Regions from separate parts of the Streptomyces sp. NPDC041135 genome, predicted to be linked through region 4. Evidence: riboswitches for the same ligand, from Rfam matches in the RefSeq annotation. Region 4 holds a riboswitch; each other region holds the start of a gene.
What was found. A riboswitch is a leader RNA that binds a small molecule or an ion and turns the genes downstream of it on or off. The one in region 4 is predicted to bind cyclic di-AMP.

Region 1 (4,445 bases), on a different contig from region 4:
AGTACGGCTTCTTCGCCGTCTACGGGGCCTTCATGATGCCCGCTTTCGGCCTGCTGGCCTGGCTCGCCATAGGGACCCGGCAGCGCGAGCTGCGCACCGTGCGCACCGAGCTGCCGGTCTACGTCCTGGCCGGCTGGCTGCGGCCGGCCGAGCCGTTCGTGCTGGCGTCGATGGAGGCCCGGCGGCTGGCCCGGGACTACGCCAGGCACCACGGCGGCCGGCCGGCCGGGCGGGCGGTGGCGGAGTACGAGGCGTACGCGACCTCGCTGGCGTTCCTGCGGCACCGGGGACGGCGGGGGCGGGCCGGGTCCCACTTCGCCGTACGGGAGCGGGAGCTGCTGGCCGAGCTGTGGAAGCGCCGGCAGACCGCGCGGCCCGCCCTGGAGTACGCGGCCGGTCTCACCGCCCGTCCCCCGGTGCCCGGATACGGGTTCCCCGAGTACGGCCATGGCTACGGGTACGGCTCCCCCGGGTACCGCGGCGGGTACGGCAGCCCGGCGCTGCCGGTGCCGTACCCCGCGTACCAGCCGTACCCGGCGTATCAGCCGTACCGCCCGTGACCGGGCCGGGGCCGGGCTTCGCCTAGGCCGATGCCTCGGTGAGGCGGCCGATCTCGTCGTCCGTCAGGTTCAGCTCCGCCACCGCGAGCAGCGCCGGGAGCTGGCCGGTCGTCCGGGCCGAGGCGATCGGCGCCGCCACCGTGGGCTGGGCGGCGAGCCAGGCCAGGGCGACCGTCGCGACCTCGGTGTCACGGGCGGCTGCGATCTCGTCCAGGGCGGCGAGGACCCGCTGCCCGCGCTCGGTGCCGAGGTGCTTGGCGGCCCCCTCCGCCCGGGCGCTGTCGACGGTGGTGCCGGGGCGGTACTTGCCGGTGAGGAAGCCCGAGGCCAGGGAGAAGTACGGGACGGCGGCGAGGCCGGTGCGGGCGGCCAGGTCCCGCAGGGCGCCCTCGTAGGTGTCGCGGGAGACCAGGTTGTAGTGGGGCTGGAGGGCGACGTAGCGGGCCAGGCCCTCGCGGTCGGAGAACTCCAGGGACTCGGTGAGGCGCTCGGGGCTGATGTTGGAGGCGGCGATGTGCCGCACCTTGCCCGCCTTCACCAGCTCGTCCAGCGCGCCGATGATCTCCTCGACCGGGACCTCGGGCTTGTCGAAGTGCGTGTAGTAGAGGTCGATGTAGTCGGTGTCCAGGCGGCGCAGGGAGGCGTCGGCGGCGGCCTTGATGGTGGCCGCGGACAGGCCCTGGAAGTCGGGGTGCTGGCTGACCTTGGTGGCGATGACGACGTCGGAGCGGTTGCCGCGGGCCTTGACCCACTTGCCGATGATGGTCTCGGACTCGCCGCCCCGGTTGCCCTCGGCCCAGGCCGAGTAGGAGTCGGCGGTGTCGACGAAGTTGCCGCCGGCGGCCGTGTAGGCGTCCAGGACGGCGAAGGAGGCCGTCTCGTCGGCGGTCCAGCCGAAGACGTTGCCGCCGAGCGCGAGCGGGAAAACCTCGAGGTCGGACGTGCCGAGCTTGCGCAGAGAAGTCATGCCTTATGTCAACGCCCGGAGCGGGTGGTCGCATTCCGGCGGCCGGCCGGCAGCCCTGACGTCGGGGGGTTGTCGTCAGGACCGCCGGAGCTTCGGGGAAGCGTCGGGCCGGAGGCCGGGCGGGGGAGGCTCAGGGGGTGAGGCCCTTGCCGTGCAGCCAGGCCATCGGGTCGATGCCGGTGGCGGCGCCGCCGGGGTGGACCTCCAGGTGCAGGTGCGGGCCGGTGACGTTGCCGGTGGCGCCGACCCGGCCGATGACCTCGCCGGTGGCGACCTTCTGCCCGGCGCTGACGTTGATCGAGGACTGGTGGCAGAACCACAGCTCGGTGCCGTCGTCCAGGGTGAGGATGGTGCGGTAGCCGTAGGCGCCGGCCCAGCCCGCCTCGGTGACCGTGCCGCTGTGGATGGCCTTGATGAGGGTGCCGGTGGGCGCGGCGAAGTCCAGGCCGGTGTGGTAGCCGGAGGACCACATGGAGCCGGCCTCGCCGAAGGTCGACGTGATCGTGTACGACGACGTCGGCAGCGTGTACTGCTTGGCCAGCTTCGCCAGGCGCTCGGCCTCGGCCTTCTTCTTGGCGGCGGCCTCCGCCTCGGCCTTGGCGTCGGCGGCCGCGGCTGCGGCCTCCTTCTCGGCCTTGGCTGCGGCGGTGGCGGCCTGCTTCCCGGCGGCGGCGACGGCGGCCGCGGTGGCCTTGGTGTCGACCTGGACCTGCTGCTGCTCGGCCTGGGCCATGATGCGGTTGCGCAGCGCCTCACCGGCGTCCGCGGTGCCCGGGTCGGTGTCGGCGGAGGCCGTGCCCACGGTGCTGAGCGTGGCGGTGGTGGCCTCGGCGGTGCCGTGGCCCTCGCCGAGCAGGGAGTCGACGGAGGAGGGCAGGTCGGGCAGGGAGATGGAGACCGGCGGCTTGCCGGTGTTGGCGCTGGCCATGCCGCCCGCGCCGACGGCGGCGATGACACCGACGCCCAGGACCGTGGAGCTGCGGGCGAGTCCGCCGCCGCGCTGCTTGCCGACGCGGTGCCGGCCGCGCACCGGGCGGAGGGATTCCTCGGTGGGGTTCCACTCCTCCCACGGGCCCTCGTCGGTGCGGTAGGTGCCGTAACCGAAGGTCTCGCTGTCGTGCCGGCTCGGCACGAACGGGTCTGCCGGGGCAGGCCGGTTGGACGCCACTCGGGCGTGCTCCTTTCCTTCCGTCGCCTACCGGGTTAGCTGACGGGTTCGGAGCAGGAAGGTCTCCTACGCGCGTATACCGGCCCCCACCCGGTGAGTTCTCCTCACCGGCCGACGGCGGCTTCCGCGTGATTCACCCCAAATGGTGGTTCCCCGGTTCCCTTGCGGGATTCGGCGCGTGCGCACGGAGCCGCCTTCTGTGACGGCTGGGACGACCGCGCTGCGTTATCGAACGTTAATAGACCCACCCGTCAGATTCCAAGCCGTTCGACTTGATCATTACGCTTCTCCGGGCCGGACTTACCCGTCATGAACGGTGAAAACCGGGCGAGTTGCCCGATGTTCATGTTTCACAGGCCGGTTGATGGTGACTCAGATGTGATGCGCAGGGCGCTCACCGGATCACCGAACGTGATATCGGGTTCCCGCGCGGGTGTCACGGCCGCCGTACGGCCAGCAGGGCCATGTCGTCCGCCGTTCCGCCCCCGGAGTGCCGCCGGACCTCCGCCGCGAGGCGGTGCAGCAGCGCGGCCGGGCCGGAGAAGGTGCGCCCGGCGAGCCGCCGCTCGGGATCGTAGAACCGGCCGTGGGCGTCGCGGGCCTCGGACAGGCCGTCGGTGTAGAGCAGCAGCGTGGCGCCGGCGGGGAAGGCGGCCTCCGTCGCATGGTCGGGCGGCGCGCCCAGGTCGCCCAGGCCCAGCGGCAGCGCCGGTTCACGGGCGAGCAGGGTGTGCAGCCGGCCGTCGGCGTGCAGCAGGAGCGGCGGAGGATGGCCGCGGTTGACGATCCGGACCACCGCGTCGTCGTGCGGGAGTTCGGCGAGGACGGCCGTGGTGAACCCCTCGAAGGCGTCGACGCCCTCCCGCCGGGCGCCCTCGCGGGCCAGCGCCCGGTCCAGCCGCCGCGCCACCGCCTCCAGGCCGGCCTCCTGCTCGGCGGCCTCCCGGAACGCCCCGATGAGCACGGCCACGGCCGCGACCGCGCCCATCCCCTTGCCGCGCACGTCCCCCACCACCAGCCGGACGCCGTGCGGGGTGTCCTGCACCGCGTACAGGTCGCCGCCGATGAACGCGTCCGCCTGGGCCGCCTCGTAGCAGGCGGCGATGTCGAAACCGCCGATCCGGACGGCCGGCTCGGGCAGGACGGCCCGCTGGGCGGCCTCGGCGATCTCGCGGGCGGACGCCAGCCGCCGGTCGCCCCGGCGCACCACCCGGTTGATGACGGCGGCCAGGACGGCGACCGTGGCCACCGTGACGGCGTCGGTGACGGTGGTGACGTCCGGGCCGGCGCGGTGGCCGGCGTGCACCGCGCAGGAGGCGGCGAGCGCGGCGAGCCCGGTGAGGAGGGTGCGGCGCGGCGAGAACAGGGGCGCCGCGGCCAGCGGCGCGGCCGTGAAGAAGGGGACGGCGGTGAAGCCCTGCGGTGTCCGCAGGTCGTAGAGGACCCCGGCGGCGATCAGCAGGGCGGGCAGGACCCGCAGCAGCCTCCGGACCGGCGAGCGGCGCCCCGGGACCGCCGGTACGGATGCGGGGCCCGGGTCGGGGCCGGGAACGACGGCTGCGGGGCACCGGTCACCGGCCCTGGCGTACGGGTCGTACTGCTCCACCTCACCAGGGCGCACCGCTGATCTCCCACGTGTCCGACGTACGTCCAGGTTTGTGGGCGCGGCGAGGGGCGGCGAGCGCTGTGGGCCGACCGGATGACCACGTTCGGGTGTGACACGCACCACGCTCCCCGCGGCGGGCCGGGA
Region 2 (4,445 bases), on a different contig from region 4:
ACGTGGTCGTCACGGTCACGCTGTCCAAGTCGCTGGGCAGCCAGGGCGGTGCGGTGCTGGGCCCGCGCCGGGTGATCGACCACCTGGTCAACGCCGCCCGGACCTTCATCTTCGACACCGGGCTCGCCCCCGCGGCGGCGGGAGCGGCCCTGGCGGCGCTGCGGCTGCTGCGCCGCGAGCCGGAACGCGCGGCGCGGGCCCGCGCGGTCGCCACCGAACTGCACGCGCGGCTGACCGCCGCGGGCCTGGAGGCGGTGGCTCCGGACGCCGCGGTGGTCTCCGTGCGCGCGCCGTCCCCGGAGGCGGCGGTGCGGTGGGCGGCCGACTGCCGTACGGCGGGCCTGGCCGTGGGCTGCTTCCGTCCTCCTTCCGTGCCCGACGGCATCTCACGGCTGCGGCTGACCGCCCGCGCGGACCTCTCCGGGGCCGAGATCGAACACGCGGTACGGGTGATCGGCGAGACACGGCCATGAGTCGGCGTGACACGGCCGTACGTCGCACGCGTGGGCGCTGATCGCAGGCGAGGGGTGTGGGCCGGGGGTGTGGGCCGGCCGGGTCAGCGGAGCGCGGCGAGGAAGCCCGTCCAGCTCTCGGGGGAGAAGAGCAGCGCGGGTCCGGCCGGGTCCTTGGAGTCGCGCACGGCGAGCAGTCCGGTCCCGCTGCCGCGGTGCGGCCGGGCCGTCTCGACGCAGTTGTTCGCCCCGGTGCTGTAGCTGCTGCGCAGCCAGCGCACCGATGGCAGATCGGTACTGGAAAGGACGTTCCGAGGCAGTGCTGTCATGGTGCCTCCTTACGCGCCGTCACCTATCGCGGCGAGGTAATCCAGTGAATCCTCGGTCGAAAGGGCTTTGCCCTGAAGGGTCGTGAAGGCCTCCGAGTAAGCCCGGAGGTCTTCTTTCCGTTCGAGGTAGAGGCTACTCGTCAACTGGTCGAGAACGACGACATCCAGATCAGAAGTGCTCGGAAATGAGAAGATAACGAAAGGCCCGGTGAGGCCGACATGGGCGCCGGCCGCGAACGGCAGGATCTGCAGCCGCACCTGGGGCAGCCGGGCCGCCTCCGTCAGCCGCTCCAGCTGGCGGGCCATCACCTCGGCGCCGCCCACCTCGCGCCGCAGCACCGCCTCGTCCAGCACCGCGCTCAGCTCCAGCGGCGGATCGGACCGCAGGACGTCCTGCCTGGCCAGCCGCACTTCCACCAGCGCGTCCAGGCGTTCCTCGTCCAGTCCCTCGACCGCGGCCCGGGTCACCGCCCGGGCGTACTCGGGCGTCTGCAGCAGGCCCGGCACCACCGTGGTCTCCAGGGTGCGCATCCGGCTGGCCTGCGACTCCAGACTGATGAAGTCCCGGTAGGTGGGCGGCAGTACCCCGCGGTAGGCGTGCCACCAGTGGTGCCGTCCCCCGCGCTCCTCCGAGCCCGCCAGCATCAGCAGCAACTCGCGCAACTGGGCGTCCCGCACTCCGTAGGCGTCCAGGAGTAACCGCACATCGGCCGGTTTCACACCACTGGCGCCCGTCTCGACGCGGCTCACCTTCGACTGGTGCCAGCCCACGAGCCGGGCCGCCTCCCCGCTCGTGAGACCCGCACCGGTGCGCAGGGCGCGCAGTTCGGCGCCCAGTTTCCGGCGGCGCACCGCGGGACCGTTCTGCATGAGCCGCTCCTCACTCGCCAATACTCCATATGCGCCGCCCGAATACGGTCTGCCGTCGCAGCGTTCACCGCTTTGAGCGACAGATATATGCATAACTTGGTGGATCGCTCCCGTGACCGGCCGGGTGATGACAGTCTGGCGACGAAGCACCAGTCCGGGACCGTACTCGAACCAACCGCTCCGTGTCGGACCGCGGTCCCGTGGGAAAGGGGCGACCTCGCCATGGCAGACCTTCTGGAAGCATCCGTCACTCTGCCGAGCGATCCCGCCTCGGTGTCCGCGGCCCGCTCGTACGCGGTGGGAACCCTGGCGGAGTGGGGACTGCCGGCGGACACGGAGGCGGCCGACACGGTGCGCCTGATCGTCTCGGAACTCGCCACCAACGCCGTGCAGCACACCTTCGGGCAGTCGCCGACCTTCACGGTCGACCTCGCCCTGGTGCGGGACGAACGGCTGTGCATCGGCGTCACGGACAGTCATCCGCGTCTTCCCAGGAGACTCCCGGCCGCCGTCCAGCAGGACAACGGACGCGGCATGGTGATCATCCGCTGGCTCACCTCGGAGCGGGGCGGGCGGCTGCGGGTCCGCCGCACCCGCGAGGGGGGCAAGACGGTCCTCATCGAGCTGCCCTGGACCGTCCCGGCCCACCCGGTGACCGCGGCGGGCGAGCAGCGGGCCCAGGGTCTGCCCGGCGGCCGGAGGGCGCCCTGAGGGCCCTTGTGGGGCGCGGGCGGAGCGGGCCCGGCCCCAGGGGGCGTGGAGCGCGCCGACGGTCCCCTCGGTGCCCGAGGGGACCGCACGAGGGGATCGCCCTCGCCGCGCTACGGGTCAGCTGACCCGGCCGTACCAGACGCTCCTGGTCCAGATCTTCTGCAGCCTCACCACGTCCCCGGTCCTGGGGGCGTGCCAGATCTTGCCCTTACCGGCGTAGATGCCGACGTGGTAGACGCTGGAGCCCGAGTGGAAGAACACCAGGTCCCCGGCCTTGCGGTGCTTGGCCGAGACGTGGTGCGTCTTGTTGTACTGCTGGGCGGCCGTTCGAGGCAGCTTCTTGCCGGCCTTCTTGAACGAGTACAGCGTCAGCCCGGAGCAGTCGAACCTGCGTGGTCCGGTGGCCCCGTACCGGTAGGGGGAACCCTTCTTGGAGGCCGCGATCTGAAGTGCCTTCGTCGCGGTGGTCGCGGCCGAGGCATCGGTGGAGAGGCCGGGAACCACGATGGAGCCGCCGACGGCGGCGATGGTGAGGGCCGAGGCGGTGCCGGCCCGGACCATCAGCGACGGGACACGATTGAGCGCAGTCATGCGCAACCCTTCGTCAGCCGCCTGTGAAGGATGACCTGTCGGATTCGGGCTGGCGAAGTTGCCCGGCCGCGTTGCCGCGGCTTCACCCCAAGGGCTGCTCGAACCGGGCGTCGAAAGATTCGAACGTCCGTTCCGGCGACCCGTCTTGCCTGGGTCCTCCACTCCTGCCGATCCACTTCTGTCGACCGGGCACCCGGGCGGCGGCAGGACTCGGCGTCCGCCCGGATCGCCCCGCCGTTGTGGCGGGGTCTTGTCGTCAGTCAGGGATCTTCACTCACTCCAGTCAGAAAATCCCAACGGAATCGGGGATTTGTGGTGTTACTCACCACTCACCCGTTCGGGTGAACGTTAGTACGTCCGAGTGACCGTCAACTGCCGCTCATAGCCCCGGACCTGGGAGAACGCACCTCCCGTCCCAGGTCGGTGACCACCCCCGCACGGTCGTCGGAGGCTGGAAGAACGTTCTGCCGCTACTCCGTACGGGGGTACGTCGTTTGGGGCGTTTCGGCCGCGCCCGGAGTGTCGGGTCGACAGCCGCGCCGCTGCCGGACCGTCAGCCGCGCGGATCGGCCGGTGCCGTCGGAGGGGGTGTCCCGGAGCCGGGCGCTGCCCCTGGGGGCGGTGTCCCTGGGGGCGGTGCCCGGCGGTCCGGGTCGGTATGGGTGGGGCCATGTCGTGGTCATGAAGGGATCAAGGGCTGGTTAACGTCGGCGAAACTCCGACGAACTAGCGTGCCGATCCACGCCACCAGGGGTTTTTCTCTTACGGATGGAGCGGGATCGCCCAATCTGTCTGTGTGTTACATCTATCCCGTCGTGGTGGCTGCGGCAGCCGGACCCCGCACGGTCCGGAGCAAGGACTGTGAGGTGGGACGTGCAACTGACCCCGCACGAGCAAGAGAGGCTGCTGATCCATGTGGCGGCCGACGTGGCCGAGAAGCGCCGGGCCCGCGGGCTCAGGCTCAACCACCCGGAAGCGGTCGCCCTCATCACGGCGCACATCCTCGAGGGCGCCCGCGACGGCCGCGGCGTCGCCGAGCTGATGTCCTCGGGCCGCAAGCTCCTCACCCGGGACGACGTCATGCAGGGCGTGCCGGAGATGATCCACGACGTGCAGGTGGAGGCCACCTTCCCGGACGGCACCAAGCTCGTCACCGTCCACGACCCGATCGTCTGAGGGGGCGCGCCGTGATCCCCGGAGAGATCCTCTTCGCCGACGGCCCGGTCGTGTACAACGAGGGCCGCGCGACCACCCGGCTGACCGTGCTGAACGCCGCCGACCGCCCCGTCCAGGTCGGCTCCCACTACCACTTCGCCGAGGCCAACCCCGGCCTGGAGTTCGACCGCTCCGCCGCGCGCGGCAAGCGGCTGAACGTCCCCGCCGGCACCGCCGTGCGCTTCGAGCCGGGCATCCCCGTCGACGTCGAACTCGTCCCGCTCACCGGCGCCCGCGTCGTGCCCGGGCTGCGCGGCGAGACCGGAGGTGCCCTCGA
Region 3 (4,445 bases), on a different contig from region 4:
GCGTCAGAACGTCGACGACCGTCTCGTCGGCGCCGGACATCATCGCGCCGAACCGGCACGACACCGCCACCAGCGAGCCCGTCTTGCCGCCGAGAACGTCCAGGTAGTGCTCGACCGGGTCCCGGCCGTCCGTGGGGCCGGCGGTCTCCAGGATCTGCCCGGTCACCAGCCGCTCGAACGCGAGGGCCTGGACCCGTACCGCCTCGGGACCGAGGTCCGCCAGGATCTGGGAGGCGCGGGCGAAGAGGAAGTCCCCGGTGAGGACGGCGACGGAGTTGCCCCAGCGCGTGTTCGCACTGTCCACCCCGCGCCGGACGGACGCCTCGTCCATGACGTCGTCGTGGTACAGGGTCGCGAGATGCGTCAGCTCGACGACGACGGCCGACGGCACGACACCGGGCGCGTACGGGTCACCGAACTGCGCCGCGAGCATCACGAGCAGCGGTCGGAACCGCTTCCCGCCGGCCCGCACCAGGTGCTGCGCCGCCTCCGTGATGAAGGGGACCTCGCTCTTGGTGGCCTCGAGCAAGCCCTCCTCGACAGCCGTCAATCCGGCCTGGACATCGGCTTCCAGAGCCTGGTCCCGCACGCTCAGCCCGAACGGCCCGACGACGGTCACGAGGGGTCTCCTGTCTGCTGGTGTCAGCTGGCGATTACACGGTTTGTCGATAGGTCGTTGCCATCACTCAAGTCAGCGTATCCGGTCAGGTTTCGATCACCGATAGCGCCCACCCGTCCAGCCCGGGCGGTATCGGATCACGGCCGGTATGTTTCTGATCAGCTGATACGAACGGACATTGATCGACTTAACAGGAACACACCCCTCTTGTCGCGAAACGACCGACAAGCCGTGTCCCGGAGAGTCATGATCCCCGCCGACGGAGAGCGGTGATCCCCGACCGCCGGGGAGGGCCGCGCCGGGAGGGCCGGGCCTGGAGAGTGGTGCGACCCGTAGTCCCGGCTTCCCCTCGCGGTCGACATGCACGCGCGCGTGCGCCCTCGCACGGACCCGTGCGCGTGCACGACGCTCACCGTCGCCACGGACGGCCGACGTCTCGTACCGCTTCGGCCGACGTCTCGTACCGCTTCCGAGGCAGGCCCACCGCTGCGCCCACCCCGACTGGCCGACGGTGGCACCTGGGGCGGATCTCCACGCAGCCGTACAGCCACACCTAGAGCACGGCCACCCTCCGCCATCGCCCGCTCACGGTGGCCAACCCGGCCGCACCACCCGACGCTGCCGCGAACACGACGGCCGGGACTCGCCCCCCATGACATGTGACACGGACCACTTCGCCGTCGCGCACGGGGTAACGCGCGAGAAGGGCGGCGATGCAGCATTCCAACCGAACCCGAACCCGAACCCGAACCCGAACCCGACGCGAACTCGAATTCCGACCCCGAGAAGGCGGATTTCACGAATCCCCCATGTCTAGTGATGTCTGATTTAGCGTAATTTGCCAAATAGTGAGTTGGGTCACGCGCCCCCTGAAGCGCCCCCTGGCCCACCTGAGCCACTTCTTGCCTTTTCTGTGCGCCAGTTGAGCCTTGGCGACCGCAAAGGATCAAGTACCTCATACGCCTTCGATCAAGGTCAATTAGGACGTTGGGTGAAACCGGTACTTGTTCCCGACATGTGCTCTCGCATACGTTCCCGACCTGCCGGGCGGAACGCCTAATCCTGCCGCCGCCCGTCGTACCCCATTGACGAACCATTTCGTACGGCAGGAGCGGGGGACCCAGGTAAGCCGCCGGGCCGGACGGCACATGCCGCACCGGACCCGGCTAGGGGTGAAGTCGCGCCGCCACACGGTGGCGTGGCCGGGCACCTCCCCGCCCGAACCCGACAGCTCACCTCGCAGGCGACGGAGAGGAATGCCGCATGTCTGTTGTCGCTCAGCCCCGTCGTACCCGCGCCCAGCGCCTGGCCCGCACCCTGGCCGTCGCCGGCGTCGGCGCCGCTGTTCTCGCACTTCCGCTCGCCGGCGCGGCCACCGCCTCCGCCGCCACCACGACGTCGGCCACGACGCCCTCGACCACCCTCGCCGGGTACCCGAACAACCTGGACGGCTGGATCCGGGAGTCCCTCGCCATCATGGCCGAAAAGGGCATCCCGGGCACCTACAACGGTATCTACCGCAACGTCATGCGCGAGTCCTCGGGCAACCCCCGCGCCATCAACCTGTGGGACTCCAACGCGGTGAAGGGCACCCCGTCCAAGGGCCTGCTCCAGGTCATCGACCCGACCTTCGCGACCTACCACGTGGCCGGCACGGCGTACGACCCGTACGACCCGGTCGCGAACATCACCGCCGCCTGCAACTACGCGGCCGCGCGGTACGGCTCGATCGACAACGTCTTCGGCGCGTACTGACAGCCACTGTTCCCGGCCGGCAGCCAGCAGCAGCCACAGCCTGGTCAGCCCATGGGCCGGTAGGCCGTCAAGCAGGTCAGCCAGTCGTCCGGTCAGCCGATCAGTCGGTCAGCCGGTCAGCCGGTCAGCCGGTCGGGAAGAGTCTTTCGAGGACGACGGCGATGCCGTCGTCCTCGTTCGACGAGGTGACCTCGTCGGCCACCGCCCGCAGTTCGGGGTGGGCGTTGGCCATCGCCACCCCGTGTGCCGCCCAGTCGAACATCGGGATGTCGTTGGGCATGTCACCGAAGGCCAGGGCCTGGTCGGCGCTGAGCCCCAGGTACTCGGCCGCCAGCGCCAGGCCGGTCGCCTTGGTGACGCCGGACGGCTGGAGTTCCACCGTTCCCGGCCCCGACATGGTGACCGTCGCCAGCGAGCCAACCGCCGAGCGTGCGCATGCCGCCAACGCGTCGTCGGAGAGGGTGTGATGGCGCAGCAGCACCTTGCTGATCGGCGCGCACCACAGGTCGTCGCGCCGGTCGACGCGTACCGCCGGCAGGGTGGGGTGGGGCATCAGGTACCCGGGTTCGATCAGCGTGAGGCCGTCCACGCCGTCCTGGTCCACGGCCGCGTAGACCTGTCCCACCTCGGCTTCGATCTTGCCGAGGGCGGTCTCCGCCAGCTCCCGTTCCAGCGTCACCGACCACAGCAGCCGGTCCGCGCCGGCGTCGTACACCTGCGCGCCCTGGCCGCACACCGCGAGCCCCGTGCAGCCCAGGTCGTCCAGGAGCGGCCGTACCCGGGGCGCCGGGCGACCGGTGACCACGAGATGCCGGGCGCCGGCCCTGGCGACCCGCGCGAGCGCGGCACGCGACCGGTCGGAGACAGTGTCGTCGCCGCGCAGCAGCGTTCCGTCCAGGTCGGTGGCGATCAGGGCGTACGCGGGGCGCGCGGGTGACGCGGGGGGCGCGAACGATGCGGTGGGTGCGGCCATGAGCAGAGAATACGGACCGCACGCCCCTCCGACTCACCCCCGTTTCACCGGCCTCCCCGGCCTCTCCGCCTACCTGCTTACCTGCCTACCTGCCTACCCGGCCTTCTCCGCCCTTCTCCGCAATAGTTCATGCGTGATCGCTCATGCGCGATCGTTCACGCGCATCGAGAACTGCGTACCCATGAGCAGACATCCGTGTGGCACATCGGCAGCGGATGACCGTGGTGACTTGAAGGCGCTGCCCAGGACAGGCAACTCACCCGTAACGTGTGGCGCGACCACATGGAACACAACGCCATGCACGGCCCGGATGAGAGTGAGGCAGTACCCCATGCCCCCCTTCGACGTCCCCGAGGGCGACCCCTTCGGCCCGCACAACCTCCCTTATGGCGTGTTCTCGCCTGCCGGCAGCCAGGAACGGCGGGTCGGCGTCCGGCTCGGCGACCACGTGCTCGACGCGGGCGCCGCGGCCGCGGCACTCGGTTCGCCGTACGGCTCCCTGCTCGCCCGCCCCACCCTGAACCCGCTGCTAGCCGCCGGCCGCACGGCCTGGTCGGACGTGCGGCGGGCCCTGACGGCCTGGGTGACGGTGCCCTCCCATCGCGAGGTGATCGAGCCGCTCCTGCACCCGCTGGCGGAGGTGACGCTGCACCTGCCCTTCGAGGTGGCCGACTACGTCGACTTCTACGCCTCCGAGAACCACGCCCGCAACGTGGGCCAGATCTTCCGCCCCGATGCCGAGGACTCGCTGACCCCCAACTGGAAGCACCTGCCGATCGGTTACCACGGCCGCTCGGGCACCGTGGTCGTCTCGGGCACCGACGTCGTACGGCCGTCCGGGCAGCGCAAGGGCCCCGCCGATCCGGCACCGGTCTTCGGCCCCTCCGTCCGGCTGGACATCGAAGCGGAGGTCGGCTTCGTGGTGGGCGTGCCGTCGGGGCTGGGCAGGCCGGTCGCGCTGGCCGACTTCCGCGAGCACGTCTTCGGGCTGTGCCTGCTGAACGACTGGTCGGCACGGGACGTGCAGGCCTGGGAGTACGTTCCCCTCGGACCGTTCCTCGGCAAGTCCTTCGCCACCTCGGTCTCGGCGTGGATCAC
Region 4 (4,445 bases):
GCCCTTGAAGCGCGGGAAGGCCGAGCGGCCGGCGTACACCGCGGCGTCGTCGAGGATCTCCTCGATGCGCAGCAGCTGGTTGTACTTGGCGACGCGCTCGGAGCGGGCCGGGGCGCCGGTTTTGATCTGGCCGCAGTTGGTCGCGACGGCCAGGTCGGCGATGGTGACGTCCTCGGTCTCGCCGGAGCGGTGGGACATCATGCACTTGTAGCCGCTGCGCTGGGCCAGCTCCACGGCGTCCAGCGTCTCGGTCAGCGAGCCGATCTGGTTGACCTTGACCAGCAGGGCGTTGGCGGCGCCCTCCTCGATGCCCCGGGCGAGGCGCTCGGGGTTGGTGACGAACAGGTCGTCGCCGACGAGCTGGACGCGGTCGCCGAGGCGGGCGGTGATGGTCTTCCAGCCCTCCCAGTCGTCCTCGAACAGCGGGTCCTCGATGGAGACCAGCGGGTACGCCTCGACCAGCTCGGCGTAGTAGTCGGTCATCTCCTCGGCGGTGCGGTTCTTGCCCTCGAAGACGTAGGAGCCGTCCTTGTAGAACTCGGACGCGGCCACGTCGAGCGCCAGGGCGATCTGCTCGCCGGGGGTGTAACCGGCCTCCTTGATCGCCTCCAGGATGAGGTCGAGGGCCTCGCGGTTGGAGCCGAGGTTCGGGGCGAAGCCGCCCTCGTCGCCGAGACCGGTGGACAGGCCCTTGTTCTTCAGGACCTTCTTCAGCGTGTGGTAGACCTCGGCGCCCCAGCGCAGCGCCTCGGAGAAGGACTCCGCGCCGATCGGGGCGATCATGAACTCCTGGATGTCCACGTTGGAGTCGGCGTGCGAGCCGCCGTTCAGGATGTTCATCATCGGAACGGGCAGCAGGTGCGCGTTCGGGCCGCCCAGGTAGCGGAAGAGCGGGAGGTCGCTGGCCTCGGAGGCGGCGTGGGCGACGGCGAGCGAGACGCCGAGGATGGCGTTGGCGCCGAGCGACCCCTTGTTGTCGGTGGCGTCCAGGTCGAACATGGCCTGGTCGATCAGGCGCTGCTCGGTGGCGTCGTAGCCGACCAGCTCCGGGCCGATCTGCTCGATGACGGCGAGGACGGCCTTCTCGACACCCTTGCCCAGGTAGCGGTTCGAGTCACCGTCGCGCAGTTCGATGGCCTCGAAGGCGCCGGTGGACGCGCCGGACGGAACGGCGGCACGACCCGTGCTGCCGTCGTCGAGGCCGACCTCGACCTCGACCGTGGGGTTGCCTCGGGAGTCCAGGATTTCCCGGGCTACGACGACGTCGATGGACGGCACGAGCATCTCCTTCTTGGATGTGACGCTGGAAGTGCGGGGCTGTCTGCCTTACGGCTGTGCCTTGCGACTAGAGCCTAACCGTCTCCGGGGCGCCGGCAGCCGACCGACCGTCCCGTGGACAAGGTGACCGTACACATTGTTCGCTGACGGAACAAAGGGAGGCCAAAAAAAGCCCCGCCCCGGTGCGTACGGGGGACGACGCACCGGGGCGGGGAGCCCGTGGGGACGGGGGGACCCTCACGGGACCTCCAGTATGGGGGCCGCGCTTGTGAGGGCGCTGTGGCCGGGCAGGGCGGCGGCTGTGCGCCGCCGGGCCGTGCCGGACGCGGCCTACTTCAGGTGCAGCTGCTGACCCGGGTAGATGAGGTTCGCGTCCTCGACGATGTCCTTGTTGAGGTCGTACAGCTTCTTCCAGCCACCGGCGACCTTCTGGTCCGCGGCGATGGAGCTGAGGGTGTCACCGGTGACGACCTTGTACTCGCCGTCGCCCTTCTTGACCTTCTTGCCGGTCGGGGTGGTGACGGTCTTGCTCGCGGCCGGGCGGTCGCTGGAGCGCGAGGCGGCCTGGTCGTCGGTCGAACGGGTGGTGGTACCCGTGCCGGCGGACGAGCTGGACGGGGTGGACGGGGTGGAGGAGCCGGTGCCGCTGCCGCTCGAAGCGGTGGAGCCGTTGTAGGCGGCGCCCGAAAGGCCCGTGCCGCAGACCGGCCAGGCACCCTTGCCCTGCGCGGCGAGGACCTTCTCGGCCACGGCGATCTGCTGCGACTTGGCGGCCTTGTCGGCGGTGGCGGCGTACTGCGTGCCGCCGTACGCGGCCCACGTGGAGGCGGAGAACTGCAGACCGCCGTAGTAGCCGTTGCCGGTGTTGATGGACCAGTTGCCGCCCGACTCGCACTGGGCGACGGCGTCCCACTCGGAGGCGGTGGCGGCGGAGGCGCTGCCGGCCGCCATCAGCGGCGCGGCGACCGCGGCACCGGTGACACCGGCGAGCGCGACGGCGCGGATGGCCTTGGACGGACGGCGGTGCTTGCCCTTGCTGGAAAACAGCATGGATCGATCCCCTCACCGACGCCTGCGAGGTGAGCTGTCGGGTTCGGGCCGGTTGAGTTGCCCGGCCACCCTCCCGTCTCGGGAAGGGTGGCTCCACCCCTAGCCGGTTCCAGCGTCAACCGCTGGTCCCGGCGCCTACCTTGGGTCCCCCGCTCCTGCCTACGGCGCATTACGCGACGACTGTTCCCGGGCCGCCACTGGCAGGATTCGGCGTTGCGGCGGCCGGGGCTCGTGGTGACGAGCGGCTTCGACCGTAGACAGGTGATCGACGGAATTTCAAAGACGATCAGGGCTTCTGAGACTCATCCCACACTTTCGCCAAACCGGACATCATGCGCTAAATGGGGCGTCAACTGGCTCTACTTTTCGACCGTTTCGCCACCAACACGCAGGGTCTGACCGGGGGCGATGTCGTCAGGGTCGGCACCGATGGCCGCCTTGTTGTCGGCGTAGAGCGCGTGCCACCCGCCGTCGACGGCAAGGGAGTCGGCGATGGAGACCAGCGAGTCGCCGTCGCGGACGGTGTAGGACGTGGCGACGGGCTTCGCGCCCGCCACTTCGTCCGCGCTCACCCCGCGATGCCGGCCGGTGCCGATCGAACCGGTGTCGACCAGGCTCCAAGAGCCGCCGGTCTGCCAGGAATTGTCCGAGTCGCCGGCTTCCGGAGCCGCAGTGGCCGAACCGGCCGCCCGCCGCGAGCCGCCGGACCCCGAACCGGAATTCCCAGGGGACGACTTGCCCGACTTGCCGTGGTCCACGGCGGTATCGCCACCCGCGTTCGCGTCCGGCGAGGCGCTGTCCGACGCGGAGTCGGAGGGTGAGGGCGAGGACGAATCGGGCAGAGCGGGCGAGTCGGGGGAGCCGGACGTACCCGACGATCCCGTGGAGTCGGACGAGCCCGCCGAGCCGGTGGAGTCACCGGAGCCCTGGGAGCCCGACGACCCGGACGAGTCGGACGAATGGGATGATCCCGATGAACCGGATGAACCCGATGTGTCCGAATCGCCGACGCCCGTGTCGACGTCCACCGACGCAGAGTTCGAGGTGAGGCCGGAGAGCAGGGCGCAGGTGGCCCAGGGGGTGGTTCCCCGGTCGGCCAGGATCCGCTCGGCGACGGCTATCTGCTGCGAACGGCTGGCCTCGTCCGCGCTGGCGGCGTAGTCGAGGCCGCCGTAGCGCTCCCAGTCGCCCGGGGAGATCTGGAGGCCGCCGTAGAACCCGTTCCCGGTGTCCGCGCTCCAGGAGCCGCCGCTCTCGCACTCGGCCACCTTGTCCCAGGTGGTGCCGTCGGCCGCGTTCGCGGAGGCCGCCCCGAGCAGCGGGATGGCGATGGCGGAGCCGGTCACCCCGGCCGCGACGAGGAGGGCCGGAGCCTGACGGGGGCGACGGTGACGACCGTTCCCGGAGAGCATACGGAGACCTTTCGCGCGACAACGGTGAACAGCGCGGCGGATCACGCTCGACGCCGCGCTGATGGGTGAACGTATCGGCAGACGATCACTTGTCACAAGTTAATGCCGCGCAGATCACGTGAAGATCACGGAATGAGGGTGTGCCCACACGCAGCGACGGGCGGGGTGGCACCGCCGGCCCGGGAGGGCCGGGAGGGCCGGGGAGTTCACGGGTCGTCAGGGGCGTTGCGGTGTGAACTCCACGGGGAGGGTGCGCAGGCCGCGCATGATGAGGCCGCCGCGCCAGCGCAGCTCGGCCGGGTCCGCCGCCAGGCGCAGGTCGGGCAGGCGGGTCAGGAGGGTCGCGAGAGCGGTCTGGCCCTCCAGGCGGGCGAGCGGCGCGCCCAGGCAGTAGTGGATGCCGTGGCCGTAGCCCAGGTGCTGGTTGTCGCGCCGGGCCAGATCCAGGACGTCGGGGCCGGCGAACCGCTCCGGGTCCCGGTCGGCGGCAGCGAGGACGACGAGGACGGGATCGCCGGGCGCGATGTCCTGCCCGCCGATGGTGAGCGGCCGGGTGGCGAAGCGCCAGGTCGCCAGCTCCACGGGGCCGTCGTAGCGCAGCAGTTCTTCGACGCCGCTCTCCAGCAGGCCGTGCTCGCCGCGGGCCAGGGAGGCTTGCAGGCGCTCGCGCTCGCCGGGGTGGGTGAGCAGGGCGTAGGTGCCGTT

Region 1: it holds a riboswitch for cyclic di-AMP, as region 4 does, so the genes downstream of both, ACZ6CZ_RS21360 (M23 family metallopeptidase) here and ACZ6CZ_RS16185 (transglycosylase family protein) in region 4, are expected to answer to the same signal.
Region 2: it holds a riboswitch for cyclic di-AMP, as region 4 does, so the genes downstream of both, ACZ6CZ_RS15300 (C40 family peptidase) here and ACZ6CZ_RS16185 (transglycosylase family protein) in region 4, are expected to answer to the same signal.
Region 3: it holds a riboswitch for cyclic di-AMP, as region 4 does, so the genes downstream of both, ACZ6CZ_RS26240 (transglycosylase SLT domain-containing protein) here and ACZ6CZ_RS16185 (transglycosylase family protein) in region 4, are expected to answer to the same signal.

Annotation. Positions count from the first base shown of each region.
Region 1 is NZ_JBVIYZ010000008.1:305,890-310,334, reverse strand. It holds gene ACZ6CZ_RS21370 (PrsW family intramembrane metalloprotease) at 1-560, shown strand, start outside; gene ACZ6CZ_RS21365 (aldo/keto reductase) at 583-1,527, opposite strand; gene ACZ6CZ_RS21360 (M23 family metallopeptidase) at 1,658-2,695, opposite strand; cyclic di-AMP (ydaO/yuaA leader) riboswitch at 2,705-2,882, opposite strand; gene ACZ6CZ_RS21355 (PP2C family protein-serine/threonine phosphatase) at 3,132-4,316, opposite strand.
Region 2 is NZ_JBVIYZ010000005.1:382,155-386,599, reverse strand. It holds gene ACZ6CZ_RS15320 (8-amino-7-oxononanoate synthase) at 1-473, shown strand, start outside; gene ACZ6CZ_RS15315 (DUF397 domain-containing protein) at 557-781, opposite strand; gene ACZ6CZ_RS15310 (helix-turn-helix domain-containing protein) at 791-1,651, opposite strand; gene ACZ6CZ_RS15305 (ATP-binding protein) at 1,874-2,362, shown strand; gene ACZ6CZ_RS15300 (C40 family peptidase) at 2,480-2,953, opposite strand; cyclic di-AMP (ydaO/yuaA leader) riboswitch at 2,957-3,155, opposite strand; gene ACZ6CZ_RS15295 (urease subunit gamma) at 3,827-4,129, shown strand; gene ACZ6CZ_RS15290 (urease subunit beta) at 4,141-4,445, shown strand, end outside; gene ACZ6CZ_RS15285 (urease subunit alpha) at 4,445-4,445, shown strand, end outside.
Region 3 is NZ_JBVIYZ010000013.1:9,660-14,104, forward strand. It holds gene ACZ6CZ_RS26235 (polyprenyl synthetase family protein) at 1-619, opposite strand, end outside; cyclic di-AMP (ydaO/yuaA leader) riboswitch at 1,703-1,878, shown strand; gene ACZ6CZ_RS26240 (transglycosylase SLT domain-containing protein) at 1,883-2,374, shown strand; gene ACZ6CZ_RS26245 (HAD family hydrolase) at 2,499-3,347, opposite strand; gene fahA (fumarylacetoacetase) at 3,679-4,445, shown strand, end outside.
Region 4 is NZ_JBVIYZ010000006.1:86,467-90,911, forward strand. It holds gene eno (phosphopyruvate hydratase) at 1-1,278, opposite strand, end outside; gene ACZ6CZ_RS16185 (transglycosylase family protein) at 1,609-2,328, opposite strand; cyclic di-AMP (ydaO/yuaA leader) riboswitch at 2,333-2,505, opposite strand; gene ACZ6CZ_RS16190 (transglycosylase family protein) at 2,688-3,740, opposite strand; gene ACZ6CZ_RS16195 (cytochrome P450 family protein) at 3,957-4,445, opposite strand, start outside.